Regions from separate parts of the Pseudomonas sp. Q12-87 genome, predicted to be linked through region 1. Evidence: predicted binding sites of a transcription regulator. Region 1 holds the regulator's gene; the other holds the start of a gene.

The links. The regulator sigma-54, encoded in region 1, starts transcription at its own class of promoters, with help from an activator protein. The targets are predictions, from matches to a motif close to ANTGGCATNNANNTTGCTNT.
Region 2: AD663_RS19375 (flagellar basal body rod protein FlgF) is a predicted target of sigma-54. The motif match lies at 3,995-4,014, and genes of this name have one in related genera.

Annotation. Positions count from the first base shown of each region.
Region 1 is NZ_LHVI01000007.1:22,575-38,601, forward strand. Features, by position in the region: gene mreD (rod shape-determining protein MreD) at 1-338, shown strand, start outside; gene AD663_RS03725 (nucleoside triphosphate pyrophosphatase) at 382-981, shown strand; gene rng (ribonuclease G) at 1,037-2,494, shown strand; gene AD663_RS03735 (YhdP family protein) at 2,555-6,358, shown strand; gene AD663_RS03740 (carbon-nitrogen hydrolase family protein) at 6,500-7,363, shown strand; gene tldD (metalloprotease TldD) at 7,369-8,811, shown strand; gene yjgA (ribosome biogenesis factor YjgA) at 8,959-9,483, opposite strand; gene pmbA (metalloprotease PmbA) at 9,636-10,982, shown strand; gene AD663_RS03760 (HPr family phosphocarrier protein) at 11,189-11,464, opposite strand; gene rapZ (RNase adapter RapZ) at 11,480-12,337, opposite strand; gene ptsN (PTS IIA-like nitrogen regulatory protein PtsN) at 12,340-12,804, opposite strand; gene hpf (ribosome hibernation-promoting factor, HPF/YfiA family) at 12,817-13,125, opposite strand; gene AD663_RS03780 (RNA polymerase factor sigma-54) at 13,202-14,695, opposite strand; gene lptB (LPS export ABC transporter ATP-binding protein) at 14,859-15,584, opposite strand; gene lptA (lipopolysaccharide transport periplasmic protein LptA) at 15,584-16,027, opposite strand, start outside.
Region 2 is NZ_LHVI01000025.1:4,825-20,851, forward strand. Features, by position in the region: gene flgJ (flagellar assembly peptidoglycan hydrolase FlgJ) at 1-494, opposite strand, end outside; gene AD663_RS19360 (flagellar basal body P-ring protein FlgI) at 505-1,590, opposite strand; gene flgH (flagellar basal body L-ring protein FlgH) at 1,621-2,316, opposite strand; gene flgG (flagellar basal-body rod protein FlgG) at 2,368-3,153, opposite strand; gene AD663_RS19375 (flagellar basal body rod protein FlgF) at 3,203-3,940, opposite strand; gene AD663_RS19380 (sigma-54-dependent phenylalanine hydroxylase transcriptional regulator PhhR) at 4,247-5,806, opposite strand; gene phhA (phenylalanine 4-monooxygenase) at 6,222-7,007, shown strand; gene AD663_RS19390 (4a-hydroxytetrahydrobiopterin dehydratase) at 7,106-7,462, shown strand; gene AD663_RS19395 (amino acid aminotransferase) at 7,462-8,655, shown strand; gene AD663_RS19400 (NAD(P)H nitroreductase) at 8,856-9,419, opposite strand; gene AD663_RS19405 (TrkH family potassium uptake protein) at 9,589-11,043, shown strand; gene AD663_RS19410 (AraC family transcriptional regulator) at 11,000-12,061, opposite strand; gene AD663_RS19415 (DUF962 domain-containing protein) at 12,247-12,558, shown strand; gene AD663_RS19420 (HD domain-containing protein) at 12,591-13,181, shown strand; gene AD663_RS19425 (UDP-2,3-diacylglucosamine diphosphatase) at 13,341-14,159, opposite strand; gene AD663_RS19430 (AraC family transcriptional regulator) at 14,294-15,043, shown strand; gene AD663_RS19435 (DMT family transporter) at 15,282-16,027, shown strand, end outside.

The sequences.
Region 1 (16,027 bases):
CGCACAAGGTCGGCATGGTCACCGCCTGGTGCCTGGGCCTGGCCGAAGACGTGCTCTACGGCACGCTGCTGGGGCAGAACGCGTTGATCCTGACGCTGATCACCTTCCTGGTGCTGTCGTTGCAGCAGCGCCTGCGCATGTTTCCCATGTGGCAGCAATGCCTGGTCATCCTGGTGATTTTCGGCCTGGCGCAACTGGTGCAGCTGTGGCTCAGCGCGCTGACCGGCAATCGCCAGCCGACCCTGGCGCTGGTCTTGCCAGCCCTGGTCAGTGCTTTGCTCTGGCCCTGGATCAGCTTCGGCCTACGGGGCTTGCGCCTGCGTTTCAAAATCAACTGATTTGGTCAGGCATTGGCCCGCACCTTGAAAGGGAGATGTCTTGATGAAACCGCTTTACCTCGCCTCAGGCTCGCCGCGTCGCCGTGAGCTGCTCACGCAGATCGGCGTAGCCTTTACCGCCATCAGCGCGGACATCGACGAAACTCCCCTGAAAGATGAAACCCCATCGGCCTATGTCGAGCGCTTGGCGCGCGGCAAGGCCGAGGCTGGGCAACGCTCCTTGCAAGAAGACGGCGTGGACGGCTGCGTATTGGGCGCTGACACGGCGGTGGTGCTGGATGGGCGGATCCTGGGCAAACCCCTGGACCAGGCCGACTCCTTGTCGATGCTCCTGCGCCTGTCCGGTCGCGAGCATGAAGTGTTGACTGCCATTGCCGTACTGGACGGGCAGCGTTGCGAATCCCATGTGGTCCGCAGTCGGGTGCGCTTTCGGGCCATCACCGAGCGGGAAGCGGCGGCCTACTGGGCCAGCGGCGAACCCCGGGACAAGGCCGGCGGCTACGGCATCCAGGGGTTGGGGGCAGTGTTCGTCGCCGGGCTGGAAGGCAGTTATTCAGCCGTGGTCGGCCTGCCACTGTGCGAAACCTGCGAGTTGTTGGGCCATTTCGGCATACCCTGTTGGCAAACCTTGAACGCGCGCTGAGCGCCGTCTGACTGATGCGGCCATAATCGTGAATATGCCTGAACGAGACCCTGCCATGAGTGAAGAGATCCTGATCAACATCACGCCGATGGAATCGCGCGTGGCGGTGGTTGAAAACGGTGTGCTGCAAGAGGTTCACGTCGAGCGCACGCAAAAGCGTGGCATTGTCGGCAATATCTACAAAGGCAAGGTGGTGCGGGTGTTGCCGGGCATGCAGGCGGCTTTCGTCGACATCGGCCTGGACCGCGCGGCATTCATCCACGCGTCGGAAATCTCCATGCGCGAAGGCCCGGCAGTGGAGAGCATCAGCGCGCTGGTGCACGAAGGCCAGAGCCTGGTGGTGCAGGTCACCAAGGATCCGATCGGCTCCAAGGGCGCGCGGCTGACCACGCAATTGTCGATTCCGTCGCGCTACCTGGTGTACATGCCGCGTACCGCACATGTCGGCATTTCGCTGAAGATCGAAGACGAAGGCGAACGTGAACGTCTCAAGCAGGTCGTCAGCGACTGCGTGGAAAAAGAAGGCATCAAGGAAGCCGGTGGGTTCATCCTGCGCACTGCCGCCGAAGGGGCCGGGGCCGATGAAATCCTCATGGATATCCGCTACCTGCGCAGGCTCTGGGATCAGATCGCCGCGCAGATCAAGACCATCGCCACGCCCAGCGTGATCTACGAAGACCTGGGCCTGGCGCTGCGCACGCTGCGGGATCTGGTCAGCCCCAAGATCGAGAAGATCCGCATCGATTCCCGGGAAACCTTCCAGAAGACCACGCAGTTCGTGGCCGAGCTGATGCCGGAAATCGCCGACCGCCTCGAACATTACCCGGGCGAACGGCCGATTTTCGACCTCTACGGCGTCGAGGACGAAATCCAGAAAGCCCTGGAACGCAAGGTGCCGCTCAAGTCCGGCGGTTACCTGGTGGTCGATCCGGCCGAAGCCATGAGCACCATCGACGTTAACACCGGGGCGTTTGTCGGCCATCGCAACCTGGAAGAAACCATCTTCAAGACCAACCTGGAAGCGGCGACCGCCATTGCCCGCCAACTGCGCCTGCGCAACCTGGGTGGGATCATCATCATCGACTTCATCGACATGGAGGATGAAGAACATCAGCGCCAGGTGCTGCGCACCCTGGAGAAGCAGCTCGAGCGCGACCACGCCAAGACCAACATCATCGGCATTACCGAGTTGGGCCTGGTGCAGATGACCCGCAAGCGCACCCGCGAGAGCCTCGAGCAGGTGCTGTGCGAGCCCTGCAGCAGTTGCCAGGGGCGGGGCAAGCTGAAGACCCCGGAAACCGTGTGTTACGAAATCTTCCGGGAAATCCTCCGGGAAGCGCGCGCCTACCAAGCCACCGGTTATAGAGTGTTGGCGAACCAGAAAGTGGTGGATCGGCTGCTCGATGAGGAGTCCGGCAACGTCGCGGAGCTGGAAGCCTTTATCGGCCGCACGATTCGCTTCCAGGTAGAAACCATGTATTCGCAGGAACAATATGACGTGGTGTTGCTCTGAAGGGCCTGGGAAGCGGCGGGACCGCTGATTTGATTATTTTTGCCAGGGGAGCCCAGTGACATGGAGCGTCTGACACGCATTTTGGCTGTGCTGACCCGCTGGGGGCTGAGCCTGTGCGCGCTGCTGCTGGTGTTGCTGGCGTTGTATGTCAGTCTCGGACGCGAGTTGGTTCCACTGGTGGCCGAGTATCGCGCCGAGGTCGAGACACGAGCCGGCGCAGCCTTGGGCATGCCCGTGCACATCGGCGGCCTCGACGGGAGCTGGAGCGCCCTGGCACCGGTACTGGCGGCGCGCGACGTGGTAGTGGGCGAAGGGACCAATGCCTTGCACCTGGACCAGGTCCGCGCGGTGCCTGACCTCTGGGCCAGCTTGCTGGCGCGCCAGGTGCGCATCGCCAACTTGGAAGTCAGCGGCCTGAAGATCAGTCTCAAGGAGGGCGCGGATGGTAAATGGGTCCTGGAAGGTTTGCCGGTGCAGGACGACCGTCCCTTCGATCCGCAGCAACTGTTCGATCGCATGCAAGTGGTGTCCAGGCTGTCGGTGCTCGATAGCCAAGTGACCTTGCAGCCCCTCGAACAACCGCCGCTGACCCTCACCTATGTTGGCTTGAGCCTGCGCACCGGCGCTACCCGCCAGCGCCTGGACGCACGCCTGACCCTGCCCGACGGCCAACCCGTGGCGATCAACCTGCGCACCCGCATTCGCGCCAGCGACTGGAAAAATGGCGAGGCCGATGCCTATCTGAGCCTGCCGCAAAGCGACTGGGCGAAATGGCTGCCGAAACGCCTGACTCAACAATGGAATCCTTCCCGGATCAAGGCCGGCGGCGAGCTGTGGCTGAGTTGGGGCGAAGGCACGGTGCAAAGCGCGGCCGTGCGGTTGAACGCGCCGCAGCTCCAAGGCGCGTACGCCGAGCGCAAACCGGTAGACATCCACAATCTGGCCCTCAACGGCTATTTCCAGCGCAGCAGCCAAGGCTTCACCGCGACCCTCGACTCCCTCGCGATGAATCTGGGCGAGACCCGTTGGGAATCGCGTCTGCAATTGCAACAGAGCAACGCCACGGACAAGGCCGAAGAGCGCTGGCACCTGGAGGCCGACCGCCTCGACCTGACCCCGCTCACCCCGCTGCTCAATGCCCTGGCGCCGCTGCCCGAGGGACTGGCGACGACCATCGACCGCCTGAAGGTGACCGGTGGCCTGCGCAACGTGCTGGTGGATTACCGGCCGCAGAACACCGGGGACCAGAAAGTCAGTTTCGCCACCAACCTGGACACCGTGGGCTTTGACGCCTATCACGGCGCTCCGGCTGCCCGTAACGTATCCGGGAGCCTGAGCGGCGACCTCGGCGGCGGCGAGCTGCGCATGGACAGCAAGGATTTTTCCCTGCACCTGGACCCGATCTTCGCCAAACCGTGGCAGTACCAGCAAGCCAACGCCCGGCTGACCTGGAAGCTGGACAAGCAAAGTTTCACCTTGATCGCGCCGTACCTGAAGGTGCTGGGCGAGGAGGGCCGGATTGCCGGTGACTTCCTGATTCGCCTGCATCTGGACCACAGCCAGGAAGACTACATGGACCTGCGGGTCGGCCTGGTAGACGGCGACGGGCGCTACACCGGCAAATACCTGCCGGCGGTCCTCAGCCCGGCGCTGGACGAGTGGTTGCGCACGGCAATCGTCAAGGGCGCGGTAGACCAAGGTTTTTTCCAATACCAGGGCTCGCTCAACCACGGTGCCGAGGATGCGGCGCGCAGCATCAGCCTGTTCTTCAAGGTGCATGACGCTGAACTGGCGTTCCAGCCAGGCTGGCCTTCGGTCAGCAAGGTCAGCGGTGACGTTTTCGTCGAAGACAGCGGCGTGCGCATCTTTGCCAGCCAAGGGCAATTGCTCGATACCCAGGTCAAGGATGTGTCGGTGAACATCCCCCACGTACCCAGCGGACAGAGCTCGCACCTGCTGTTGGACGGTGGCTTCAGCGGAGGACTGGGCGACGGCCTGAAGATTCTCCAGACGGCACCGATCGGCACGGCCGAGACGTTCGCCGGTTGGGAAGGCGAGGGCGATCTGCAAGGCAGCCTGAAGCTCGACATCCCGCTGGTCAAAGGCGAACAACCGAAGATCCTGGTGGACTTCGCCGTCGACAAGGCCCGGCTCAAACTCAGCGAACCGGCGCTGGAACTGACCCAGCTCAAAGGCGATTTGCGTTTCGACAGCAGCAAGGGGCTCAGCGGCAAGGGCATCAGCGCCCGGGCATTCGACCGACCCGTGACCGCACAGATTTTTGCCGAGGGCCGCGCCGGAGCGCTTAACACACGGGTCACGGCTTCAGGGCAGATCGAGATCAAGAAACTCACCAGTTGGCTGAACGTCACGCAGCCGTTGCCGGTTTCCGGGGTGGTGCCTTACCAGCTTCAAGTGGTCCTCAATGGCGCCGACAGCCAGTTGTCGGTGAATTCCAACCTCAAGGGCGTTGCCGTTGACCTGCCCGCGCCGTTCGGCATGGCGGCCGATGTCGGTCGCGACACAACGTTGCGCATGACCCTGCAAGGGCCGGAGCGACGCTTTTGGGTCAATTATGGCGACCTGGCCAATTTCACTTACGCCGCGCCGAGTGAAAACATTGCCGATGGGCGTGGCGAATTGTTGCTGGGCATCGGCGATGCGGTCCTGCCTGGGGCCAAGGGCCTGCGCTTGCGCGGTACGCTCTCGGAACTGGACGTCAGTCCCTGGCAGGACCTGGTGAACAAGTATGCCGGCCAAGACCCGGGCGGCAGTGCCAAGCAGTTGCTCAACAGTGTCGATTTGACCATTGGCAAGCTCACCGCCATGGGCACGACCCTGGACCAGGCGTCGGTGCAACTTGATCGCAAGCCGGACGCCTGGGGCATGCGGCTCGACAGCCAGCAAGCCAAGGGCAGCGTCAGCCTGCCAGACGCCAAGGCTGCGCCGATCGGCATCAAGCTCGACTATGTTCGCCTGCCAGCTGCGGATCCTACGGTCCAGGCGGATGAGAATGCGCCGGACCCGCTGGCATCGGTCGATCCCGGTAAGATCCCGGCCATGGATATCGCCATTGACCAGTTGTTCCAGGGACCCGATCTCATCGGTGCGTGGTCGTTGAAAGTACGACCCACGGCCAAGGGCATTACGCTGAACAATCTGGACATGGGCCTCAAGGGCATGGTGTTGAACGGCAGCGGCGGCTGGGAAGGTACGCCCGGGTCCACCAACAGTTGGTACAAGGGGCGCATCAGCGGCAAGAACCTCGCCGATGTGCTCAAGGGCTGGGGGTTTGCGCCAAGCGTGACCAGCCAGGAATTCCGCCTGGATGTCGATGGGCGCTGGCCCGGTTCGCCGGCCTGGGTCGCCACCAAACGATTCTCAGGTAGCCTCGATGCCTCGCTGAGCAAGGGGCAGTTCGTCGAAGTCGAAGGCAGCGCCCAGGCGTTGCGGGTGTTCGGCCTGCTGAACTTCAACTCCATCGGCCGACGCCTGCGCCTGGATTTCTCCGATTTGTTCGGCAAGGGCCTGAGCTACGATCGGGTCAAGGGGTTGCTGGTGGCGAGCGAAGGGGTGTACGTGACCCGTGAACCGATTACCCTGACAGGGCCGTCGAGCAACCTGGAACTCAACGGAACGCTGGACATGGTGGCCGACCGGGTTGACGCCAAGCTGCTGGTGACATTACCGGTGACCAACAACCTGCCCATCGCCGCGTTGATCGTTGGTGCACCGGCGGTGGGTGGGGCACTGTTCCTGATCGATAAACTGATCGGCGACCGCGTGGCGCGCTTTGCCAGCGTAAAATATGACGTCAAGGGGCCATGGAAGGAGCCGAAGATCACCTTCGACAAGCCGTTCTGAAGGCTGGCGCCAGTCCCCCCGTGGGAGCGGGCTTGCTCGCGAATGCGTCAGCACATTCAGCACTTATGTGACAGACACACTGCCTTCGCGAGCAAGCCCGCTCCCACAGGGGCAGATGAAGCAAAAAGTGAGGGAAGCACCATGCCACTCGCAGTGATTCAAATGGTCAGCCAGAGCGACGTGCTCGCCAACCTGGCCCGTGCCCGCGTGCTGCTGGAACAGGCGGCGGCTGGCGGCGCGCGGTTGGCGGTGTTGCCTGAAAATTTTGCCGCCATGGGGCGGCGGGACATCGCCGACATCGGTCGCGCCGAAGCCTTTGGTCAGGGACCGATCCTGCCCTGGTTGAAACAGGCCGCCCGCGACCTCAACTTATGGATTGTGGCCGGCACGCTGCCGCTGCCGCCGGTGGAGCGACCCGAAGCCAAGGTCCACGCCTGTTCGTTGTTGATCGACGATCGAGGCCAAGTCGTGGCGCGCTATGACAAGCTGCACCTGTTCGACGTAGACGTGGCGGACAATCGCGGGCGCTATCGCGAGTCTGATGACTATGCTTATGGCGGCAATGTGGTGGTCGCCGACACCCCGGTAGGAAAGGTTGGCCTGACGGTCTGCTATGACTTGCGTTTCCCGGAGCTGTACAGCGAACTGCGGGCGGCCGGGGCCGAGTTGATCACGGCGCCCTCGGCGTTTACGGCGGTCACCGGCGCGGCGCATTGGGACGTGCTGATTCGCGCCCGGGCCATCGAAACCCAGTGTTATGTGCTGGCGGCGGCCCAAGGTGGGTTGCATCCGGGGCCACGGGAAACCTTTGGCCATGCCGCGATTGTCGACCCCTGGGGCCGCGTGCTGGCGCAACAGGATCAAGGCGAGGCTGTGCTGGTGGCCGAGCGCGACAGCAGCGAACAAGCGTCCATCCGGGCGCGCATGCCGGTGGCCAGCCATCGGCGCTTTTTCTCGCAGGGCGCTCGACAGCGGCCTGTCCAAGACGACGAATTCAAGGCGTAAAACATATGAGCGGGTTGTTGTCCTCAGTCAGTGAACACCTTCTTGCCCCCGGCGGCGTCACCCTGGAAAGCCTGCAAGGCGTACTGGGCGACCTGGCCGGTCCGGGCATCGACGCTGCCGACCTGTATTTCCAGGGGCAGATTTCCGAGTCCTGGTCGCTGGAAGACGGCATCGTCAAGGAAGGCAGTTTCAACCTCGACCAAGGTGTGGGCGTACGGGCCCAGTCCGGTGAAAAGACCGGTTTTGCCTATAGCAACGCCATCACCCTCGAAGCCTTGGGCGCTGCTGCCCGTGCGGCCCGCTCGATCTCCCGGGCCGGGCAGAACGGCACGGTCCAGGCCTTCAGCAGCCAGGACGTGGCGCAGTTGTACGCGCCGGATAACCCCCTGGAAGTCATGAGCCGCGCGGAAAAGGTCGAATTGCTCAAGCGCATCGACGTCGCCACCCGTGCCCTCGACCCCCGTATCCAGCAAGTCTCGGTGAGCATGGCCGGGGTCTGGGAGCGCATCCTGGTGGCGTCCACCGATGGCGGCCTGGCGGCGGACGTGCGACCGTTGGTGCGATTCAACGTCAGCGTGATCGTCGAACAGAATGGCCGTCGCGAACGTGGCGGCCATGGTGGCGGTGGACGCACCGATTACCGCTATTTCCTCACTGAAGACCGCGCCATGGGCTACGCCCGCGAAGCGCTGCGCCAGGCGCTGGTCAACCTCGAAGCTATCCCGGCCCCGGCGGGTACGCTGCCGGTGGTGCTGGGCTCCGGCTGGTCCGGTGTACTCCTGCATGAAGCGGTGGGCCATGGCCTGGAAGGAGACTTCAACCGCAAGGGCAGTTCGGCCTACAGCGGACGCATGGGCGAAATGGTCGCCTCGAAACTCTGCACCATCGTCGATGACGGCACCCTGGCCGGGCGCCGCGGCTCCTTGAGCGTCGACGACGAGGGCACTCCAACCGAATGCACCACGCTGATCGAGAACGGCGTGCTCAAGGGCTACATGCAGGACAAGCTCAACGCCCGGCTGATGGGCGTGGCCCGTACCGGCAATGGCCGCCGCGAATCCTACGCGCACCTGCCGATGCCGCGCATGACCAACACCTACATGCTGGGTGGCCAGAGCGACCCTGCGGAAATCATCGCTTCGGTGAAAAGGGGCATCTATTGCGCCAACCTCGGCGGTGGCCAAGTGGACATCACCAGCGGCAAATTCGTGTTCTCCACCAGCGAGGCCTACCTGATCGAAGACGGCAAGATCACCGCCCCGGTCAAGGGCGCGACCCTGATCGGCAACGGACCGGAGGCGATGAGCAAGGTATCGATGGTCGGCAACGATTTGAGTTTGGACAGCGGCGTAGGGACGTGTGGCAAGGACGGGCAATCGGTGCCGGTGGGTGTCGGCCAGCCGACCTTGAAGATCGACGCGATTACCGTGGGTGGCACGGGCGCGTGAAAATATTCAGGGGCCCCGTGGCGAGGGAGCTTGCTCCCGCTGGGCTACGCAGTAGCCCCAATGCGGTCGCTGCGCAACCGAGCGGGAGCAAGCTCCCTCGCCACGGTCATTGCTACCCTGGCAAGGGAGTGATGAGCCAGTGAACGATCAGCGCAGGCCGCGTTGGGTTTCGTCCAGCTCACGGATGTACTTGAAGATTTTACGGCTCGAGGCCGGCGGCTTGTTCTGCGCCACTTCGTGCTGGGCCTGACGGATCAGGGAGCGCAATTGCTGGCGATCGGCCTCCGGGTAGTCGATGACGAATTTTTCCAGGGTGCCGTCATCGCCTGCGATCAAGCGATCGCGCCAGCGTTCCAGGTTGTGGAAACGTTCGTTGTACTGCCGGGTGGAGGCATCGAGTTGATCGAGCAGAACCAGAATGGCGTCAGTGTCCTGATCGCGCATCAGCTTGCCGATGAACTGCAGGTGCCGTTTACGCGCGATATTCGCGGTGTGCTTGGGCGCATCGGCCAGGGCCCGGCGCAAGGCGTCGGTCAAGGGCAGTTTGGCCAGCAAGTCAGGCTTGAGTGTTGTCAGGCGCTCGCCGAGGTCAACCAGAGCATGCAGCTCGCGTTTGACCTGGGATTTGCTTTTTTCACCCTCGTAGAGGGAGTCGTCGTAAGAATCAACCATGGTGGCAGTCCGCAAAGAAACGCCGCCATGATAACCAGTCGGGGGCCGCTTGTCCGGCCCGGTCGCTCGAAGGCCTCGGGTTTGTACGCAAAGTTGCGTAGGCACCGTGCATGCAAACCCGGCCCGAAAATAGAATTTGAGTGGAGAACACCATGAGTGCAGTTCAGAGCGTCGGCCCGCAAGCATTGCCGGCACTGCAGGAACAAGTCGAGCAGATCCTTGCGCAGGCCAAGCGCCAGGGCGCCAGCGCGTGTGAAGTGGCAGTGTCCCTCGAGCAGGGCCTGTCGACGTCGGTGCGCCAGCGTGAGGTGGAAACCGTCGAATTCAATCGCGACCAGGGTTTCGGTATCACCTTGTACGTGGGTCAGCGCAAGGGTTCGGCCAGCACGTCGGCCAGCGGCCCGGATGCGATCCGCGAAACCGTCGCTGCGGCACTGGCAATTGCCAAGCACACCTCGGAAGACGAGGCCTCAGGCCTGGCCGATGCCGCGCTGATGTGCAAGGAACTGCGCGACTTCGACCTGTTCCACGCCTGGGACATCACTCCCGAGCAGGCCATTGAGCAGGCACTGCGTTGCGAAGCGGCGGCGTTCGAGGCTGACAGTCGGATCAAGAACGCCGACGGCACCACCCTCAATACCCACCAGGGCTGCCGCGTCTATGGCAATAGCCATGGGTTCATTGGCGGTTATGCGTCGACCCGCCACAGCCTCAGCTGCGTGATGATCGCCGAGGCCAACGGCCAGATGCAGCGCGATTATTGGTACGACGTGAGTCGCCAGGGCACGCTGCTGGCGGATCCGGTGAGCATCGGTGTGAAAGCTGCGCAGCGGGCGGCCAGCCGCCTGGGCGCACGGCCGGTGCCGACTTGTGAAGTGCCTGTGCTGTTTTCCGCCGAGTTGGCCGGTGGGCTGTTCGGCAGCTTCCTGTCGGCGGTGTCCGGTGGCAACCTGTACCGCAAATCGTCGTTTCTGGAAGGTGCGCTGGGCCAGAAACTGTTTCCGGAATGGATGACCATCGACGAACGTCCGCACCTGATGCAGGCCATGGGCAGCTCTGCGTTCGACGGTGACGGCCTGGCGACCTATGCCAAGCCGTTCGTGGAAAACGGCGAGCTGGTGTCCTACATCCTGGGCACTTATTCGGGCCGCAAGCTCGGCATGCCGAGTACCGCCAACGCTGGCGGCGTACATAATCTGTTCGTGACCCATGGCGAGGAAGACCAGGCCGCTTTGCTGCGGCGGATGGGGCGAGGCCTGCTGGTGACCGAACTGATGGGCCATGGTCTGAACATGGTCACTGGTGACTATTCCCGTGGTGCGGCGGGATTCTGGGTCGAGAACGGCGAAATCCAGTTCCCGGTCCAGGAAGTGACCATCGCTGGCAACATGCGCGACATGTTCAAGCAGATCGTGGCCGTGGGCAACGACTTGGAGCTGCGCAGCAACATCCGCACCGGTTCGGTGCTGATCGAGCGAATGACGGTGGCGGGTAGCTGACGTTGAATCGCGGTTAAAAGGCGCGTCATCCTAGCGGGTGACGCGCTTTTTTTATGTTTGAGGAACCCCTGTGGCGAGGGAGCTTGCTCCCGCTCGGCTGCGCAGCAGCCGCAAGAATCTCAACAACAGCGAAAGACATGAAGGCCCTGATAGACGGGGTCTGCTTCGCAGACCAGCGGGAGCAAGCTCCCTCGCCGCGGTGGGGGCTATTCGCCCTCGTCGAAATAGTTGTTGATCAGCGCCACCAGGGCATCCAGCGCCTCCTGGGCCTGTTCGCCTTCGGTTTCGAGATGGATCTTGGTGCCTTTTCCGGCCGCGAGCATCATCATCGCCATGATGCTTTTGCCATCGATCAGGCTCTCAGGGCTGCGCCCAACCCTTATCTTGGTCTCCGGGAACTTGCCCGCTACGCCAACGAACTTGGCCGATGCCCGGGCATGCAGGCCCAGCTTGTTGATGATTTCAATTTCCCGAGCAGGCATCGCGATGTGAATCCTTTAGCTGAGGTCGCGGTGGCGAACCTGGACATTCTTCAGGGATTGTTGCAGGAGCTGACCCAGGCGTTCGGTCAGGTAGACAGAGCGGTGATGGCCACCGGTACAGCCGATGGCAATGGTGACATAGGCGCGGTTGCTCGCGGCAAAGCGAGGCAGCCATTTGAGCAGGTAGCTGGAAATATCCTGGTACATCTCCTCGACATCCGGCTGTGCGGCCAGGTAGTCGATCACCGGCTGGTCGAGCCCGGACTGCTCGCGCAATTCCGGCTTCCAGTAGGGATTGGGCAGGCAGCGCACATCGAACACCAGGTCGGCGTCTACCGGCATGCCGCGCTTGAACCCGAACGACTCCACCAAGAATGCCGTGCCCGGCTCCGGCTGGTTCAGCAGGCGCAACTTGATCGTGTCGCGCAATTGATACAGGTTCAGGTGCGTGGTGTTGACCTTCAGGTCCGCAAGGTCGGCGATGGGCCCGAGCAATTGGCTTTCGTCGTCGATGGCTTCGGCCAGGGAGCGATTGGCATTGCTCAGTGGGTGACGCCGGCGGGTTTCGGAGAAGCGCTTGAGCAGTGTTTCTTCATCGGCGTCCAGATAAAGCACATCGCATTGGATGTGCCGGCTGCGCACTTCTTCCAGCAGCTCGGGAAACCGCGACAAATGGCTTGGCAGGTTGCGCGCATCGATGGAGACAGCCACCAGCGGCTGCGCCAGCTCGGTATGGATCAGGGCGCGCTCGGCCAGTTCCGGCAGCAGGCCGGCGGGCAGGTTATCGATGCAATAGTAGCCACTGTCCTCAAGCACGTTGAGGGCCGTGCTTTTACCGGAGCCGGAGCGGCCACTGACGATGATCATGCGCATTGTTAATGACCGTTCTGCTCGTCCAGGACTACCTGATACAAGGCTTCGTTGCTCGGTGCGCTGCGCAGTTTTTCGCGCACTTCCTTGCGGTCCAGCATGCTGGCGATCTGGCGCAGCAGCTCAAGATGCGCATCGGTCGCCGCTTCCGGAACCAGCAATACGAACAGCAGGTCGACCGGTGCGCCGTCGATGGCGTCGAAATCTATGGCGGCTTCAAGGTGCAACAGTGCGCTGATTGGCGCGGCACAGCCCTTGAGGCGGCAGTGAGGAATGGCGATGCCGTTGCCAAAACCGGTGGAACCGAGTTTTTCACGGGCAACCAGGGCCTCGAAGACGTCCTGCATTTCCAGATCCGGCACTTCGCGGTGGATCAGGTTGGCGATTTGTTCGAGGGCTTTCTTTTTACTGCCACCCGGCGCGTTCACCATGGAACGGCCGGGGGTCAGGATGGATTCTAGTCGGATCATGGATTGGGGGGGTTAACGACCGGTTGCGCCCTGAAGGAGGCTCTGGGTCTTTTCCTTATGCTTTTTGAGTTGGCGATCCAGCTTGTCGGTCAGCAGGTCAATTGCGGCATACATGTCTGTGTGCTCCGCGTTGGCAACCACCTCTCCGCCGGGAATATGCAACGTGGCTTCGATTTTCTGCAGCAGCTTCTCGACGTTCATCGTGACTTGCACGTTGGTGATCTTGTCGAAATGCCTCTCCAAACGGTCGAGTTTTTCGCCGATGTAGGTGCGCAGGGGTTCGGTCACTTCCAGTTGGTGTCCACTGATGTTGACTTGCATACAGCTTCTCCTTCGTTGCCAGTGCATAAAGCGGCAGGCAGAAATGCCTGCCACTGGAACGCTGTGGCGTGGCCTGTTACATCAACCGCTTGCGTTCGCTCGAAGGTGCGATCCCGAGGGACTCGCGGTATTTGGCGACGGTACGGCGGGCCACCTGAATGCCTTGTGCCTCCAGTAAACCAGCGATCTTGCTGTCACTCAACGGCTTTTTCTGATTTTCCGCGGCCACCAGTTTTTTGATGATCGCGCGGATGGCCGTGGACGAGCATTCGCCGCCTTCGGAGGTGCTGACGTGGCTGGAGAAAAAGTATTTCAATTCATAGATGCCCCGTGGGGTATGCATGAATTTCTGCGTGGTTACCCGGGAAATCGTCGACTCGTGCATGCCCACTGCTTCGGCAATGTCATGCAGGACCAACGGTTTCATCGCTTCGTCGCCATACTCCAGGAAGCCGCGCTGGTGCTCGACGATCTGGGTGGCCACTTTCATCAGGGTTTCGTTACGGCTTTGCAGGCTCTTGATGAACCAGCGCGCTTCCTGCAACTGGTTGCGCATGAAGGTGTTGTCGGCGCTGGTGTCGGCGCGTCGAACGAAACCGGCGTACTGGGCGTTGACCCGCAGCTTGGGCACCGATTCCTGGTTCAGCTCCACCAGCCAGCGGTCGTTGTGCTTGCGCACGATCACGTCGGGCACCACGTATTCGGGTTCGGTGGATTCGATCTGCGAGCCGGGGCGCGGGTTGAGGCTCTGGACCAGCTCGATGACCTGGCGCAGCTCATCTTCCTTGAGCTTCATGCGGCGCATCAGTTGGCTGTAGTCGCGACCGCCGAGCAGGTCGATGTAGTCGGTGACCAGCCGCTTGGCTTCGGCCAGCCAAGGCGTCTTGACAGATAGCTGGCGCAATTGCAGCAGCAGGCATTCGCCCAGGTTGCGAGCGCCGATGCCGGCCGGTTCGAACTGCTGGATGCGATGCAGGACAGCCTCGATTTCGTCCAGCTCGATGTCCAGCTCAGGATCGAAGGCTTCGAGGATCTCTTCGAGGGTCTCGTCCAGGTAGCCCTGGTTGTTGATGCAATCGATCAGGGTGACGGCGATCAGGCGATCGGTGTCGGACATCGGCGCCAGGTTCAATTGCCACAGCAGGTGGCTTTGCAGGCTTTCGCCGGCGGATGTGCGGGTGGTGAAGTCCCACTCGTCGTCATCGCTGCTCGGCAGGCTGCTGGCGCTGGTCTGGTAGACATCTTCCCAGGCTGTGTCCACCGGAAGGTCGTTGGGGATGCGTTCGTTCCATTCGCCATCCTCGAGGTTATCCACCGTCGGGGCGGCTTCCTGGTAGGACGGTTCCGGGATTTCCGTGTTGCTCTTCTGCTCGATGTTGTCGGCCAGCGGATCGGTGTTGTCGAAATCGTCGCCTTCTTCCTGGCGTTCGAGCATCGGATTGGACTCCAGCGCCTCCTGGATTTCCTGTTGCAGGTCCAGGGTCGACAATTGGAGCAGGCGGATGGCCTGTTGCAGCTGCGGTGTCATCGTCAGCTGCTGGCCCATTCTCAAGACTAGCGATGGTTTCATGGCAGGGGCTTAACACCTTATTCGCCGGCGCACATGCGCCATCCACTACAGGGCGCCGAAGCGCCAAACTTAAGCAAATTATATGCCTGAAACTGAAGTGTTTGCCTAGGGCGTCGCCATAATAAATTAGCGACGCCCGGGTGATTTGCCAGACACTTTGCGCTTACAGGCGGAACTCATGGCCCAAGTACACTTCCTTGACCAGGTCATTGGCCAGGATGGCCGCGGAATCGCCTTCGGCGATCAGTTGGCCATCATTGACGATATAGGCGGTTTCGCAGATATCCAGGGTCTCGCGCACGTTGTGGTCGGTGATCAGCACGCCGATCCCCTTGGCCTTGAGGTGGTGGATGATCTGCTTGATGTCACCTACCGAGATCGGGTCCACGCCGGCAAACGGCTCGTCGAGCAGTATGAATTTCGGTGCGGTGGCCAGGGCGCGGGCGATTTCCACGCGACGGCGTTCGCCGCCGGACAGGCTCATGCCCAGGTTGTCCCGAATGTGGCTGATGTGGAATTCCTGCAGCAGGCTTTCCAGCTCCTGGCGACGACCGGCCTTGTCGAGTTCCTTGCGGGTCTCGAGGATGGCCATGATGTTGTCGGCCACCGACAGTTTGCGGAAGATCGACGCTTCTTGCGGCAGATAGCCGATACCGGCCTTCGCACGGCCGTGCATCGGCTGGTGGCTGACGTCCAGGTCGTCGATCAGTACGCGACCCTGATCGGCCTGGACCAGCCCGACGATCATGTAGAAACAGGTGGTCTTGCCCGCGCCGTTAGGGCCGAGCAGGCCGACGATCTGGCCGCTTTCGATGGACAGGCTGACGTCGCGCACGACCTGGCGGCTCTTGTAGCTCTTGGCCAGGTGCTGAGCTTTCAGAGTTGCCATTACTGGGCCTTCTGCTCGGTTTTCTTTTTAGGCTGGATCACCATGTCGATCCGCGGACGCTGCTCGGTCACCTTGCTGCCGGTGGCGCGACCGGCGCTGGCGAGTTTCTTGTTGGTGTCGTAGACGATTTTCTCGCCCTGGGTGACGTTGTTGTCTTTGTCGACGACCTTGGCGCGGTCGATCAGCACAACGCGGTCCTGGGAGGCGTGGTACTGGATGGTCACGCCATAACCCTGCACAGGCTTGGTATCGCCAGCGGTCTGCAACTGCTCGAAATAGGCGAGGTTGCCCACCGAGGTCACCACATCGATGTCGCCGGTCTGGGTACGGGTAATGGTCACGGTGTTGCCGGTGACCTTCATCGAGCCCTGGGTGATGATCACGTCACCTTTATAGGTGGCTACGCCGTTCTTGTCGTCCAGTTGGGCGTCGTCGGCCTGGAT
Region 2 (16,027 bases), on a different contig from region 1:
ACGGCCCGCGAAGCCCACAGCGGCCGCTGGCCGTTGGTACGCGACAACGGGCCATCGGTAGCCACGGTTCCGGCAGCCACCGGTGTTGGTACGGCCTTGGCGACCTTGTCCAACGCCTCTTGCTGCTTGGCGGCCGACAACGTCGCGGCTTCGCCGGGCGCCAGCGGTTTGTTCTTGGACATCTGGCGCAGCAGCACGTCGGCCAGGCCGATACCACCGCCTTCGCGGGACATGGAAACGGCCAACTGCTGGTCGTACATTTCCTGATACTGCTTGGCTTCTGGCGTATTCATCGGGTTGTCCTTGCCCAGGGCCTCGGTGGCCGAACGCATGGACTTGAGCATTTCGCCGAGGAACAGCGACTCGAATTCCTGCGCCACCTTGCGCAGGTTGCCGTCGCTGTTCTTGTCGCCAACCTTGAGCTGGTTCAAGCGGTTCAGGTCCGAATAGGAACCCGAATCGCCGCTGGTCAAAGCACCCTTGCGCATATCCATGGCCGGGTCCTCAAATCACGATCAGGTCGGCTTGCAACGCGCCGGCCTGCTTCAAGGCTTCGAGAATCGCCATCAGGTCGCCCGGTGCCGCGCCGACCTGGTTCACCGCCCGGACGATCTCATCCAGGGTAGTGCCCGGGCCGAACTTGAACATTGGCTTGGCTTCTTGCTGGGCATTGACCCGCGAACGCGGCACGACTGCGGTCTGGCCGTTGGACAATGGTCCAGGCTGGCTGACGATCGGGTCTTCGGTGATGGTCACCGTCAGGCTGCCGTGGGTCACGGCGGCCGGGGAAACCTTGACGTTCTGGCCGATCACGATGGTGCCGGTACGCGAGTTGATGATGACTTTCGCCACTGCCTGGCCCGGGTCGACCTCGAGATTCTCCAGGATCGACAGATAGTCGACCCGCTGGCTCGGGTCCAAAGGTGCGGTGACGCGGATCGAGCCGCCATCGATGGCCTGGGCCACGCCTGGGCCGAGCATGTCGTTGATCTTGTCGACGATGCGCTTGGCGGTGGTGAAGTCGGAACGGTTGAGGTTCAGGGTCAGGCTGTTGCCCTGGTTGAAACCGCTCGGCACCGCACGCTCCACCGATGCGCCGCCAGGGATGCGACCGGCCGACGGAACGTTGACGGTGATCTTGGAACCATCACGCCCCTCGGCATCGAAACCGCCCACCACCAGGTTGCCCTGGGCAATGGCGTAGACGTTGCCGTCGATCCCCTTGAGCGGCGTCAACAGCAAGGTGCCGCCCCGCAGGCTCTTGGAGTTACCAATGGACGAAACGGTGATATCCACCTGCTGGCCAGGCTTGGCGAACGCCGGCAGATCGGCACTGATCGACACCGCCGCGACGTTCTTCAACTGCACGTTGCCGGAACCCGCCGGCACCTTGATGCCGAACTGCGACAGCATGTTGTTGAAGGTCTGTAGGGTGAACGGGGTCTGGGTGGTCTGGTCGCCGGTGCCATTGAGGCCCACGACCAGGCCGTAGCCGATCAACTGGTTTGAACGCACGCCGGAAATGCTGGCGATGTCCTTCAGGCGCTCGGCTTGAGCGGTAAAGGCCACCGACATCACCAAGGCACCCATCAACAGCTGCTTAAGATTCAACTGGGCCACCTAGAAAGGGAACTTCGGGCTGAGGAAGAAACGGTCGAACCAGCCTGGCTGGCTCGCATCGGCAAACGCACCGGTGCCCGAATAAGTGATGCGCGCATCAGCCACACGGGTCGAGGAAACCGTGTTGTCGGTGGCGATGTCATCGGCGCGAACCATGCCGGCGATGCGCACCAGCTCGTCACCGGTGTTGAGGGTCAGCCACTTCTCGCCGCGCACGACAATGATGCCGTTGGGCAATACATCGGCAACGGTGACGGTGATCGAACCGGTCAAGCTGTTGCTCTGGCCGGACTTGCTGTCGCCCTTGGTGGCGCGGTCGGAGCCGTAGCCTGCGTTGAGACTCAGGTCATTGCCACCGATCGGGTTGTTGGTGGTCAGGCTGGAGCCGAACAACGAGGTCAAGCCAACGCTGGTCTTGCTGGTCTTGTCCAATTGCGAGTTGGCGTTCTTGCTGGCCTGGGTGCGCTCATTCAGGGTGATGGTGATGATGTCACCGACCCGGAAAGCCTTGCGGTCGCTGTACAGGTTCTGTTCGAAACCGGCCTGGTAGATCGAGCCATTGTTCGCAGCGGCCGGCAACGGCGTGCGCGGCAACACCGGAGCGTAATACGGGTCATTGGGCCTGGGTGTCGGCGCGACACAGCCCGCGAGTGCGGTGATCCCACTCAGTGCCAGAACAGATACGAAGCGTTTCATGACCCTACCTCTTGGTGTTGCAGGCGACCTCAGGCCGCCCCATAGACGTGATTACAGATTCTGCGTAACGAACGAGAGCATCTGGTCGGCGGTGGAGATCACCTTGGAGTTCATCTCATAGGCGCGCTGGGTGGTGATCATGTTGACCATCTCCTCAACGGTGCTCACGTTGGACGTTTCCAGGGTGTTCTGCAGCGTGGTGCCGAAACCGTTCAGGCCCGGGGTGCCGATTTGTGGCGCACCGCTGGCGGCGGTTTCCAGGAACAGGTTGTTGCCCACCGCTTGCAGGCCGGCCGGGTTGATGAAGTCGGCGGTCTGCAGGTTGCCGATCACCTGGGCGGCCGGGTTGCCCGCAATGGTGATGGACACGGTGCCGTCACGGCCCACGGTAAAGGTTTGGGCATCGTTCGGGATGATGACCGCAGGCTCCAGGGCGAAACCGCTGGCGTTGACGATCTGGCCGTTGGAGTCGAGGTGGAACGTACCGTCACGGGTGTAGGACGTGGTGCCGTCCGGCTGCAGGATCTGGAAGAAACCGCGACCGTCGATGGCCATGTCCAACGGTTGCTCGGTGGTTTGCAGGCTGCCGGCGTTGAAGTTTTTCTGGGTGCCGACAATGCGCACACCGGTACCCACTTGCAGGCCCGACGGCAATTCGCTGTCCTGGGTCGACTGGGCGCCAGGCTGGCGTTTTACCTGGTACAGCAGGTCCTGGAACTCGGCACGATCACGTTTGAAACCCGTGGTCGACACGTTCGCCAGGTTGTTGGAAATGGTCGTCAGGTTGGTGTCCTGGGCGGACAGACCTGTTTTGGCAACCCATAGAGCCGGAAGCATTCGATTCTCCTCGTACGCCTGTTTTTCGGCGCGACGCTGTAATTAATGATTAGATTTGCAAGACCCGAGCCATGGCCTCATCGCCTTCTTTGGCGGTGTTCATCATCTTGACGTGGAGCTCGAACTGCTTGGCCAGGGCCAGCACCGAAGTCATTTCATCCACGGCGTTGACGTTGCTCGCTTCCTGGAAGCCCGATACCAACTGCACGTTGGCATCGACAGGCGCCGGCTGGCCGTCCTTGGTACGGATCGAGCCATCCAGGCCTTTGTTCATGTTCTTGAGGTCCGGGTTGACCAGCTTGATACGGTCCACTTCAGCCATCACACGCGGGCCTTCGCCCATGGCGCGGATACTGATGGTGCCGTCCTGGCCGATTTCGATTTTCTGCTCCGGCGGCACGGCAATCGGGCCACCGTTGCCCATCACCGGCATGCCGTTGCCGGCCCGCAGCACGCCCAGGGCGTCAACATTGAGGCTGCCGGTGCGCACGTAGCTTTCACCGCCGTCGGGATTCTGCACCGCCATCCAGCCTGGCCCGCTGACCGCCACGTCGAGGTCACGACCGGTTTCCACCAGCGCACCCGGGGTGAAGTCAGTAGCAGGACGCTCGGACAGGGCAAACGCCCGCGCCGGAAAGCTGTCGCCGAACACCGGCATCGACCGTGCCTGCTCCAGGTCTTTGTGAAAACCATTGGTGGAGATGTTCGCCAGGTTGTTGGCATGAGCCCTTTGCGCCAGTGCGTTCTGGCTGGCGCCGGTCATTGCCACATAAAGGTACTTGTCCACTGTCGTTCCTCTGCATGCCGGACGTTTGCCGCCCACTGCTGTATTGCACAGCCTCAAGCAATTTGCAGACCAACTTTTTTCTGGCGCCCCAGGGCCCGGTAAACAAAGGCTTTGGGAGTCTCGAAGGGTTCTGGAGGAATGTATCGAAGACGAAAAACCGGCGGTGTTGTGCCGCTTACGGCAACGCTTGACCTTGGGCAAGGGCCATCACGAGCAAGCTCACTCCTACATGGGCCTCAAGTGCTCAAAATCCCGTGGGAGCGAGATTGCTCGCGATGAGGCCAGCAAAACACAACAGGTAAATAGCTATGACTCCGTTTTACCCACCTCATATTCCCGCAACTTATTGGCAATGGTGGTATGTGAAACCCCCAACCGCTTGCCCAACTGCCGGCTGCTGGGGTGTTCGGAATAAAGACGCTCCAGCACCGCTTTCTCGAAACGCCCGACGATCTCGTCCAGCCCGCCCTCCAGGGAAAAATCGCCAAGGGGTTGGCGCACGCCATAGTCCGGCAGGCGGATATGCTCGGCCTTCACCGTCCCGCCATCGCACAGGGAAACGGCCTGGAACAGCACGTTTTCTAATTGCCGGACATTGCCCGGCCAGTGGTAATGACTGAGACGGTCCATCGCCGCCGGGGCCAGCTTGGGCAGCGCGCAGCCGATCTGGCGACTGGCCTGGTCGAGGAAATGCTCCACCAGCGGCGTCAGACCATCGAGGCATTCGCGCAGGGGCGGAATGTGCAGGGAAAGGACATTCAAGCGGTGGTACAAATCCTGACGGAATTCACCCCGGGCGCAGAGTTCGGACAAATCCACCTGGGTGGCGCAGATCACCCTGACATCCAGATACACCTCTTCGTCGCTGCCGACACGACGGAAGCAACCGTCCTGCAAGAAGCGCAGCAATTTCACTTGCAAGCGCGGGCTCATCTCTCCTACCCCATCGAGAAACAGCGTTCCCCCAGCGGTCAGTTCCAACAGGCCAAGCTTACCTTCGGCCCGAGCCCCTTCGAAGGCACCGGGACCGTAGCCGAACAACTCGGTTTCGGCCATGGACTCCGGCAGCCCGGCGCAGTTGAGCGCCATCAAGGGCGATTGCCCGCGCGGGCTCGCCAGGTGACAGGCCCGGGCCAGCAGCTCCTTGCCAGTGCCGGTTTCACCCTCTATCAATAGCGGTGCGTCCAGCGGGGCCATGCGCCGGGCCTCGCGGACCACTGCGGCCATGACCTTGGAACTCTGGAAAATACTGTCGAAGCCGCGCAACTCCTGCTTGCGTACGTTATAGATGCGCTCGCCCACACGGTCGGCGCGGTGCAGCGTCAGCACCGCACCGGCCATGGCCTCGCTGTCGTCGTGCTCCGACTGCAGCGGGGCGATGTCAGCCAGGAACACATCGCCCCGGACCTTGACCCGCAGACCGTTGATGCGCGACTGGTTGGCGCGTACCAGTTCCGGCAGGTCGAAATCCTCGGCGTACCGCGACAGGGGGATGCCCGGCACCTCGTCCACCCGCACTCCGAGCAACTGCGCCGCCGCCCGGTTGGCCGCGACGATGGAGCCGCCCATGTCGATGGACAACACCGGGAACTCCAGGGCGCCGAGCAAGGCGTTGAGTTCCATGTGCCGACGCTCGCTGGGCATCAGTCCGACACGCTTGACGCCAAACACCCCGGCGATGCCCTCGAATTTCGGACGCAGAGCCTGGAATTGAATGTTGATCAGGTTGGGACAGTGCAGGTAGATCGCGTTGCCATGCTCACCGCCGACCTCCCCCCGGGCGACGTTGATGCCGTACTCCACCAGCAAATTGAGAATGTCCCGCAGGATGCCGATGCGGTTCTGGCAATGGACTTTGATGCGCATGAAAAAGGCCCGGGTGCAGATGAGATAGAAAGGCGCCATTCAAGCCCAACACACATCCTGTGGCGAGGGAGCTTGCTCCCGCTGGGCTGCGAAGCGGCCCCGTTTTTAGGACTGCTGCGCAGTCCAGCGGGAGCAAGCTCCCTCGCCACGGTGTTTTGTGTCGGATTTTTTGTCTGGGCGCACAAATAGTCGTCAAGATTATGTGACAGTTGTAGGCCATTTCCCACTCGAAAATCCCGCCCCTGCCGACATACGCCTCAAGACGTAACGAAAACTTTACAAAATCATAAGTTCTCGACTTCGCAGGCCCGCGTCCCTCTGCTGCACCAGCGCCTGCTTCGGGTTATCTCTAATGCATCGCTGGACATAACAACAAACACGTCTTCCCCCAGAGGGAAATCAGCAGGAGAGCAGCATGAAGCAGACGCAGTACGTGGCCCGCGAGCCCGATGCGCAAGGTTTTATCCACTACCCCGCCGAAGAACACGCGGTGTGGAACACGCTGATCACCCGCCAGTTGAAAGTCATCGAAGGCCGCGCGTGCCAAGAGTACCTGGACGGCATCGACAAGCTTGGCCTGCCCCACGACCGTATCCCGCAACTGGGCGAGATCAACAAAGTGCTCGGCGAGACCACCGGCTGGCAGGTCGCCCGCGTACCGGCGCTGATCCCTTTCCAGACCTTTTTCGAACTGCTCGCCAACAAGCAGTTTCCAGTGGCGACCTTCATTCGTACCCGTGAAGAACTGGACTACCTGCAAGAGCCGGACATTTTCCACGAGATCTTCGGCCACTGTCCGTTGCTCACCAACCCCTGGTTCGCCGAATTCACCCACACCTACGGCAAACTCGGCCTACAAGCTTCCAAGGAAGAACGCGTCTACCTGGCGCGCCTGTACTGGATGACCATCGAGTTCGGCCTGGTGCAAACACCCCAGGGTCGGCGCATCTACGGAGGCGGCATCCTGTCGTCACCCAAGGAAACCGTGTATTGCCTGTCCGACGAGCCGGAGCATCAAGCGTTCGACCCGCTGGAAGCCATGCGCACGCCGTATCGCATCGACATCCTGCAACCTGTGTATTTCGTGCTGCCCGAGCTCAAGCGCCTGTTCGACCTGGCCCACGAAGACATCATGGGCATGGTCAAGCGTGGTCGGGAACTGGGCTTGCACGCGCCGAAATTTCCACCGAAAGCCGCCTGAACCGCGATTTTTGATCTCAATTGAGTCTGTTGCACAGCGCTGCTTTGCTTTAGCGTGGGTGCATCGACGTTTTTAAATATTCGATCCGGGAACACACCATGAACACTCTGAACCAAGCCCATTGCGAAGCCTGCCGCGCCGACGCCCCGCAAGTCAGCGACGAAGAACTGCCGGTATTGATCAAGCAGATCCCGGACTGGAACATCGAAGTGCGCGACGGCGTGATGCAGTTGGAAAAAGTCTTCCTGTTCAAGAATTTCAAGCACGCCCTGGCATTCACCAACGCCGTCGGCGAGATCTCCGAGGCCGAAGGCCACCACCCTGGCCTGCTCACCGAATGGGGCAAGGTCACCGTGACCTGGTGGAGCCACTCCATCAAGGGCCTGCATCGCAACGATTTCATCATGGCCGCCCGCACCGACGACGTAGCCAAGACCGCCGAGGGCCGCAAGTAATGCATTTTGACGCCATCGGCCGGGTGCCCGGCGATCCGATCCTCGGCCTGATGGAAGCCTACGGGGCGGACAGCAACCCGAGCAAGTTCGACCTGGGCGTGGGCGTCTACAAGGATGCCCAGGGCCTGACGCCGATCCTTGAATCGGTGAAGCGGGCCGAACAGTGGCTGGTGGATCGCCAGACCACCAAGACCTACATCGGCGGTCACGGCGATGCTGCGTTCGGAAAGCTGATCAGTGAGCTGGTGCTGGGCGTCGACTCCGCCTTGATCAAAGAAAAACGTGCCGGCGCTACCCAGACCCCGGGCGGCACCGGCGCCCTGCGCCTGAGCGCCGACTTCATCGCCCAATGCCTGCCGGGCCGTGGCGTCTGGCTGAGCAACCCGACCTGGCCGATCCACGAAACCATCTTCGCCGCCGCAGGCGTCAAGGCCAGCCATTACCCATACGTAGGCGCCGACAATCGTCTGGATTTCGAGGCGATGCTGGCGACATTGAGCCAAGTGCCCAAGGGTGATGTGGTACTGCTGCATGCCTGTTGCCACAACCCCACCGGCTTCGACCTGTCCCATGACCAATGGCGCCAGGTGCTGGATGTGATGCGCAGTCGCGCCCTGCTGCCGCTGATCGACTTCGCCTACCAGGGCTTTGGCGACGGGCTGGAGCAAGACGCGTGGGCGGTTCGGTTGTTTGCCGATGCGCTGCCGGAAGTGCTGATCACCAGTTCCTGCTCGAAAAACTTCGGCCTGTATCGCGACCGCACCGGTGCGCTGATCGTCTGCGCCGGGGATGCCGGGAAACTGCTGGACATCCGCAGCCAACTGGCGAACATCGCCCGTAACCTATGGTCGACGCCGCCGGACCATGGCGCAGCAGTGGTCGCGACGATTCTGGGCAACCCGGAACTGAAAAGTCGCTGGGCCGATGAAGTGGAGGCCATGCGCCTGCGTATCGCCCAATTGCGCAGCGGCCTGCTGGAGGCCCTCGAACCCCATGGCTTGCGCGAACGCTTCGCCCACATCGGCGTGCAACGCGGGATGTTTTCCTACACCGGCCTGACACCGGAACAGGTCAAGCACCTGCGCGAGCGCCACAGCGTGTACATGGTCGGCACGGGTCGGGCAAACGTGGCGGGCATCGATGCCACGCGCCTGGATTTGCTGGCCGAGGCAATTGCGGATGCGTGCAGGTAACATCACCCGTCGCCTGTTGATGTTGCGTGGCGAGGGAGCTTGCTCCCGCTCGGCTGCGCAGCAGTCGTAAATCAGGCCTGGCGCGGTTACCTGGAAGGTCCCATTGCTCCACAGGGGGCGGCTTCGCCGCCCAGCGGGAGCAAGCTCCCTCGCCACAGTGGATCGAACCAGCCCCAAGCCACCCGCCGCTCCTTGGGCGATTACTGGCCCGTCCACTCCCGCACAAACTGCCCGACATCTTCCTGCGGCGCCGTACGCGCTTCTTTCTGCGGCGTGCCCAGGTAGAGGAAACCGATCACCTCTTCCCCATCCTCAAGACCCAGCCCCCTGGCGACATGCGGTGAATAGGCCAGCTCACCAGTGCGCCACACACCACCGATGCCCTGGGCATAAGCGGCGAGCAAGATACCGTGGGCCGCACAGCCCGCCGCCAGCAACTGCTCGGCTTTCGGGATTTTGAAATGGTCCTGCAAACGCGCGATCACGACCACCACCAGCGGTGCGCGCAGCGGGCCGTTGAGGGCTTTTTCCACAACGGCTTCGGACACCAGCGGGTCATTGAATCGCGCCGCTTCGGCCAGCAGCTCGCCCATGCGATGACGAGCCTGTCCTTCGACGGTCAGAAAGCGCCACGGCCGCAATTGGCCATGATCCGGCGCCCGCATGGCGGCGGCGAACATGACTTCGCGCTGTTCGGGCGTAGGTGCCGGGTCCACAAGGCGCGGGACGGAAACACGGTTGAGCAAAGCGTCGAGAGCCTGCATCGGCCACCTCCTGAAAAAATGTCCGACTATTCTAGTGGCTGTACGGTCCATTGGTTAGTTCAAATTCCGCAACCAGGATTCCACGCCACGCCAGCGCTACCGGGCGTCGGTTTACATGAGCCTTGCCGCAGGTAGAATGGCGCCCTTCCCTTCAGCCCGAGCAGACTTCATGGCGTTGCCGACCCTGCGGATCATTGGTTTCATCATCGGCATCTTCCTGATCACCCTGGCGATCTTCATGGTCGTACCGATGGCCACCCTGGTGATTTTCGAACGCACCCGCGATCTGCCATCGTTCCTCTGGTCGAGCATGATCACGTTTGTCGCCGGCCTGGCGCTGATCCTTCCCGGACGCCCGGAACACGTACATCTGCGCCCGCGCGACATGTACCTGCTGACCGTCAGCAGTTGGCTGGTGGTGTGTATCTTCGCCGCGCTGCCCTTCCTGCTGACCCAGCACATCAGCTACACGGATTCGTTCTTCGAAAGCATGTCGGGCATCACCGCCACCGGCGCTACCGTGCTGAGCGGCCTGGACACCATGTCCCCCGGCATCCTGATGTGGCGCTCGCTGCTGCACTGGCTCGGCGGCATCGGCTTCATCGGCATGGCGGTGGCGATCCTGCCATTGCTGCGCATCGGCGGCATGCGGCTGTTCCAGACCGAGTCCTCGGACCGCTCGGAAAAGGTCATGCCCCGTTCCCACATGGTGGCGCGCCTGATCGTGGCGTCCTACGTGGGCATTACCATCGTCGGCACCCTGGCGCTCTGGTGGGCCGGGATGAGTCTGTTCGACGCCATCAACCATTCGATGTCGGCGATCTCCACCGGCGGCTTTTCCACCTCGGACCTGTCCCTGGCCAAATGGACCCAGCCGGCCGTGCATTGGGTCGCCATCGTCATCATGATCCTCGGCAGCCTGCCGTTCGCCCTGTACGTCTCGATGCTGCGCGGCAATCGCCGGGCGCTGATCAAGGACCAGCAAGTCCAAGGGCTCATCGGGGTGCTGCTGGTGACCTGGCTGGTGCTCGGCACCTGGTATTGGGCGACCACCGACCTGCATTGGCTGGACGCGCTGCGGCACGTGGCGCTGAATGTGACGTCCATCGTCACCACCACCGGCTTCGCCCTGGGGGACTACAGCCTGTGGGGCAATTTCTCACTCATGTTGTTCTTTTACCTGGGGTTCGTCGGCGGCTGCTCCGGCTCAACTGCTGGCGGGATCAAGATCTTCCGCTTCCAGGTCGCCTACATCCTGCTTCGGGCCAACCTCAATCAACTGATTCATCCTCGTGCGGTGATCAAGCAGAAATACAACGGCCACCGCCTCGACGAGGAAATCGTGCGTTCGATCCTCACGTTCTCGTTCTTCTTCGCCATCACCATCTGCGTGATTGCCCTGCTGCTCTCGCTGCTGGGCGTGGAATGGATGACGGCGCTGACCGGCGCGGCCAGTACCGTGTCCGGCGTCGGCCCGGGGTTGGGGGAAACCATCGGGCCGGCCGGCAACTTTGCGCCACTGCCGGACGCGGCCAAGTGGATCCTGTCGGGGGGCATGCTGCTGGGACGATTGGAGATCATTACGGTGTTCGTGTTGTGTATTCCAGCGTTCTGGCGTCATTGACCGGTTTGGCCACGCTTGCCATGCGCGCCCGGTATTCGCCGGGCGTGGCGTCAAACCAGCGACGAAAGGCTCGGAAAAAGTTGCTCGGGTCGGCGAACCCCAACAGATAGGCAATCTCCAGCAGCGTCATGGTCGGCTGCGCCAGGTATTGCTCGGCCAGCTCGCGACGGGTGTCGTCGAGCAAATTCTGGAAACTGGTGCCCTCCTCTTGCAAGCGCCGTTGAAGAGTGCGTTGGGACAGGTGCAGCGTCTGCGCCACCACATCTCGCTTGGGCTCGCCCTGGGGCAGCAGCCGACACAGCACTTGCCGCGCCTTGTGGGTCACGCGGCTCTCGGAAAAGCGCGCCAGGTATTCACCGGCAAACCGATCATGAAGCTGCGCCATGGCCTCGTTGGCCGTGGGCAACGGCGCTTCCATATCGGCCCGTTCGAAGATCAGCGCGTCATAAGGCGCACCGAACGCCAGGGGCGCAGGGAACGCTTGTCGATAAGGGGACAGGTCAACCGGCTCGGCGCCCTGGAACAGCACCTTGACCGGGTGCAGGGGGCGTCCGGTCAGCCAGTTGCACAAGGCCAGCGCACACGCCAGGGACGCTTCGGCACTTTGACGGGTGGGCGGAAGATGGTCGCCATGCACCGTCAGGATCAGCCCGTAGCCCTCCTCCAGCCGACGAAAACTCAGGTCGGCGCTTTCGGCGATTATTCGCTGATAACGCACCAGCCGCTGGAAGCCTTCCGCCAGCGTTCGGCTGGACATCAAGGCATAGCCAACCACATGGAACGAGGCCGGGCGCACCACTTTGCCCATGTTCAAGCCGATGGCCGGGTTGCCCGACAGTTCCACCGCCCGTTGCCACAGGCGGGTCATCGAGTCCTGGGGAAAACGTGCATCCGGATCGTCCAGCGCGTCAAAGTCCAGCCCCAATTGCTTGAACAGCAGCCGGCAATCCAGGCCATCCATTTCCAACGCCTTGACGATCCCCATCGCCCAGCTAGAAGAAGTCGTTCGTTCGCGCATGACGTTTTACTTGCATGACGAGCCGCGGGGTACGGCTGGATTTGCGGAGGATACCAGCGTCCTCCACTACAAAAAGCAAGGGTATTTGTAACACAGGACACTAGAGTGGCGCCCATTGTCACTGGCCGTCGCCCACGATCGCTCTAGACTTTAATCAAAGAAAAATAACCACAGAGCCCGCAGTCGTGGAAAACACCAGACGATTCAATACCTTCGCTGAGTTCTACCCGTACTACCTCAGCGAACACAGCAACAGCACTTGCCGACGATTGCACTTTGTCGGCACGTCCCTGCTTGTGGTGATTCTTGCCCTGGCATTCGTCGCAGGTACTGGGTGGTGGCTGATCGCCTTGCCTGTGGCCGGTTATGGCTTCGCCTGGGCCGGGCACTTCTTCTTTGAAAAGAACCGCCCTGCCACGTTCCAGCATCCGTTCTACAGTTTGCTTGGCGACTTCGTGATGTACCGCGACATGTGGCTGGGCAAGGTCGCGTTCTAGGCATTGATGCCCCTGCAGCCAAAGGACTTTCGATGAATACCCATGCGCGCTTTACCCACATGCAGGACGGCACCGAGGAAGACTGGGCGATCATCGCGGCCGACTTCAGCGCTTATGCCCGGCAACTGCCCAGCCGGATCCTGGCACACCTGAAATTGCTCGACGGGGATTTCGGCGGCTTCCCGGTGGACCGCCTGACGCACTCGCTGCAAACCGCGACCCGCGCCTACCGGGACGGCCGTGACGAGGAATACGTGATCTGCGCCCTGCTCCACGACATTGGCGACACGCTGGGCTCCTACAACCACCCCGACATCGCCGCCGCCATCCTCAAGCCCTTCGTCAGCGCCGAAAACCTGTGGATCGTGGAAAAGCATGGGATCTTCCAGGGCTACTACTTCTTCCATCACCTGGGCATGGACCGGCACCTGCGCGAGCAATTTCGCGAGCACCCGCACTACCAGGCGACCATCGACTTCTGCGCCCGGTATGACGCCGCAGCGTTCGACGCCGACTACGACACGCTGCCGCTGAGCTTCTTCGAGCCGATGCTGGAAAGGGTATTCGCCACACCGAAGCAGTCGATCTACAAGGCCGCGATGGCGGACCAAACCCCGCCCTGAACATCACACGAACCTACGTGGCGAGGGAGCTTGCTCCCGCTGGGCGGCGAAGCCGTCCCTTCCTAATAGGGCCCAAAAAACAGGGCCGCTTCGCGCCCCAGCGGGAGCAAGCTCCCTCGCCACGGGGGTAAATAGTTGCTCGAAAGGTGTCAGGCCAGCCTACACCGGCTCGGCAACGTTCAACTCAGCCTTGAGCAACGCCTCCCGCGCCTGGGCCTCTGCCAACCGATACAGCTCGATCGACCCATCCCAGTGCTCGATCAGTGCCGTGCACGACTCGACCCAATCGCCGCAGTTGAGGTACTCCACCTCGCCCACCTTGCGGATTTCGGCATGGTGGATGTGCCCGCATACCACGCCATGCAGTTCACGCTTGACGCATTCATGGGCGATGGCTTCCTCGAAGTCGCTGATGAAGCTGACGGCGGTCTTGACCTTGTGCTTGAGGTACGCCGACAGCGACCAGTAACCGTAGCCATAACGGGCCCGCCAATGGTTGAGCCAACGGTTCAGCGTGAGGGTGAACTCGTAGGCCGAATCGCCAAGGAACGCCAGCCAGCGGTGATAGCGGGTGATGACATCGAACTGATCGCCATGGATCACCAACAGATGCCGACCATCGGCGGTGACATGCACCGCCTCGTCCACCAACTGGATATTGCCCAGGATCAGCTTCGAGTAGCGTCGCAGGAATTCATCATGGTTGCCGGTGACGTAGATCACCTCGGTGCCGCGCTTGCTCATGGTCAGCAAGCGGCGAATGACGTTGGTGTGGGCCTGGGGCCAGTACATGCCACCACGCAGTTTCCAGCCGTCGATGATGTCGCCCACCAGGTAAATCTTGTCGGCGTGGTAGCCCTTGAGGAACTGCGACAGATGTTCAGCCTGGCAGTCTCGGGTGCCCAAATGCACATCGGAAATCCACAGGGTGCGGACACGCTGTTTGCGGCTGGGTCTGGCAAGCTCGGCGCTGGTCATGGGCAACCCTCTGATCGTTTGGACCACTGTGCACGCCAGCGGTTAATGGCCCATGACAGGCAAAAGTCGATTACATGACAGCGCGAGTAGCCGCCCCCTCGGTGTAGACTGGCGGCCTGCCACGGGAGACCGCGATGAGACCGATCCTCACGCTACGCCAATACAGCCACGACTTGATTGTCCACAGCCATGACCATGCCCAATTGGTGTTCGGGCTGTCCGGTGCGCTGGATTTCGAGGTCGAAGGTTGCGGCAGCCAAGTGGTGCAACAGAGTTTCGTGGTGGTGCCGGCCGGCGCCCATCACGCCTGTGACAGCCCTCACGGCAGTCGTTGCCTGGTGCTGGACGTGCCGAGCGACGAATGGGTCGGGCAATCCCTGGGGGATCATGCCGACGCCAGTCGCCGATTGCTCGACAACACCGCGCGCCTGCCCCTGGACGCTGGGCAAAGCCAACTGGTCAGTTGGCTGGCGGGCAGCCCCGTGGAGGACCCGCTGATCGCCCAGCAAGGCGCGGTGCTGCTGCTGGCCAGCCTCAACGGCATCCGCCAGGAAACGAGTGGCGGCCGGCGCCTGCCTTACGCCGCGCTCGACGCCCACATCGACCGGTACGCCGCCTATCCGTTGCAAGTGGCGGACCTGGCGCGGGTCGCCGGCCTTTCCAGCGCCCGCCTGCACGCCCGTTTCGTCGCCGAATGCGGACAAACGCCGATGGACTACATTCGCAGTCGCCGCATGCACAAGGCCGTCATGTTGCTGCGCGATTCGGACCTGCCCATTGGTGAAGTCGCCCATCAGGTCGGCTACAGCTCCCAGAGCGCCTTTGCCGCCGCGGTACTGCGTGAATTCGGGGCTTCGCCGGGTAAACTGCGACGACAGCGCTAGAATCGCGCTAAAAATCGCCAGGTTGGCGACAGACACCGCCGCCTCAGCCACGCTTAAATAACGCAATCTGCGAGGGGCAATCCCGTGGGAGCGAGCTTGCTCGCGATTGCTTTGTGTCAGTCAACCTCTGCGCTGCCTGAAGTAGCGCTTTCGCGAGCAAGCTCGCCCCCACAGAAAACGCTCACATTGCCCCATTGTGTCCATCGCCAGTTCTGGTTTATCTGCCCAAAGGATCGCAATGACTCCCCGTACCGCCCTCGGCGCCCTCCACATCGGCGCACTCATGTTTGGCCTGACCGGTGTGTTCGGCAAACTTGCCGCCGCTTCGCCGGCGATCATCGTGTTCGGTCGCGCCGTATTCGCCGTGCTGGCCCTGGCGGTGTTTGCCCGGTTCGCCAGCAACACCCGCTGGCAGAAACTCCGGGCCGAGGACGGTCGACGCTTGTTACTGGGTGGGCTGTTGCTGACCGGGCATTGGGTGAGTTTTTTCATGGCGGTCAAAATCGCCGGGGTGGCCATCGCCACGTTGGGGTTCGCCAGTTTCCCCGCCTTTACGGTGCTGCTCGAGGGACTGATTTTCCGCGAGCGGATTCGCGCCAACGAAATCCTCCTGGTGGTGTTGGTGAGCATCGGCCTGGTGCTGGTGACGCCGGATTTCGACTTGGCCAGCGGCGCTACCACCGGCCTGTTGTGGGCTGTGGCCTCGGGCCTGCTGTTCTCGTTGCTGTCATTGACCAACCGCGCCGGCTCCGCTCACGTGCCGGCGGTGCAGGCTGCGCTGTGCCAGAACGTGGTGGTCGGGTTGTGCCTGCTGCCCATCGCCGCTCCGCAACTGAACGACGTGCGCCCTCTCGACTGGCTGTGGATCGCGTTGCTCGGCGTGTTCTGTACCGGCCTGGCCCACAGCCTGTTCGTCGCCAGCCTGGCGGTGATCAAGGCGCGCACCGCAGCCGTGGTCTTCGCCATGGAGCCGGTCTACGGCAT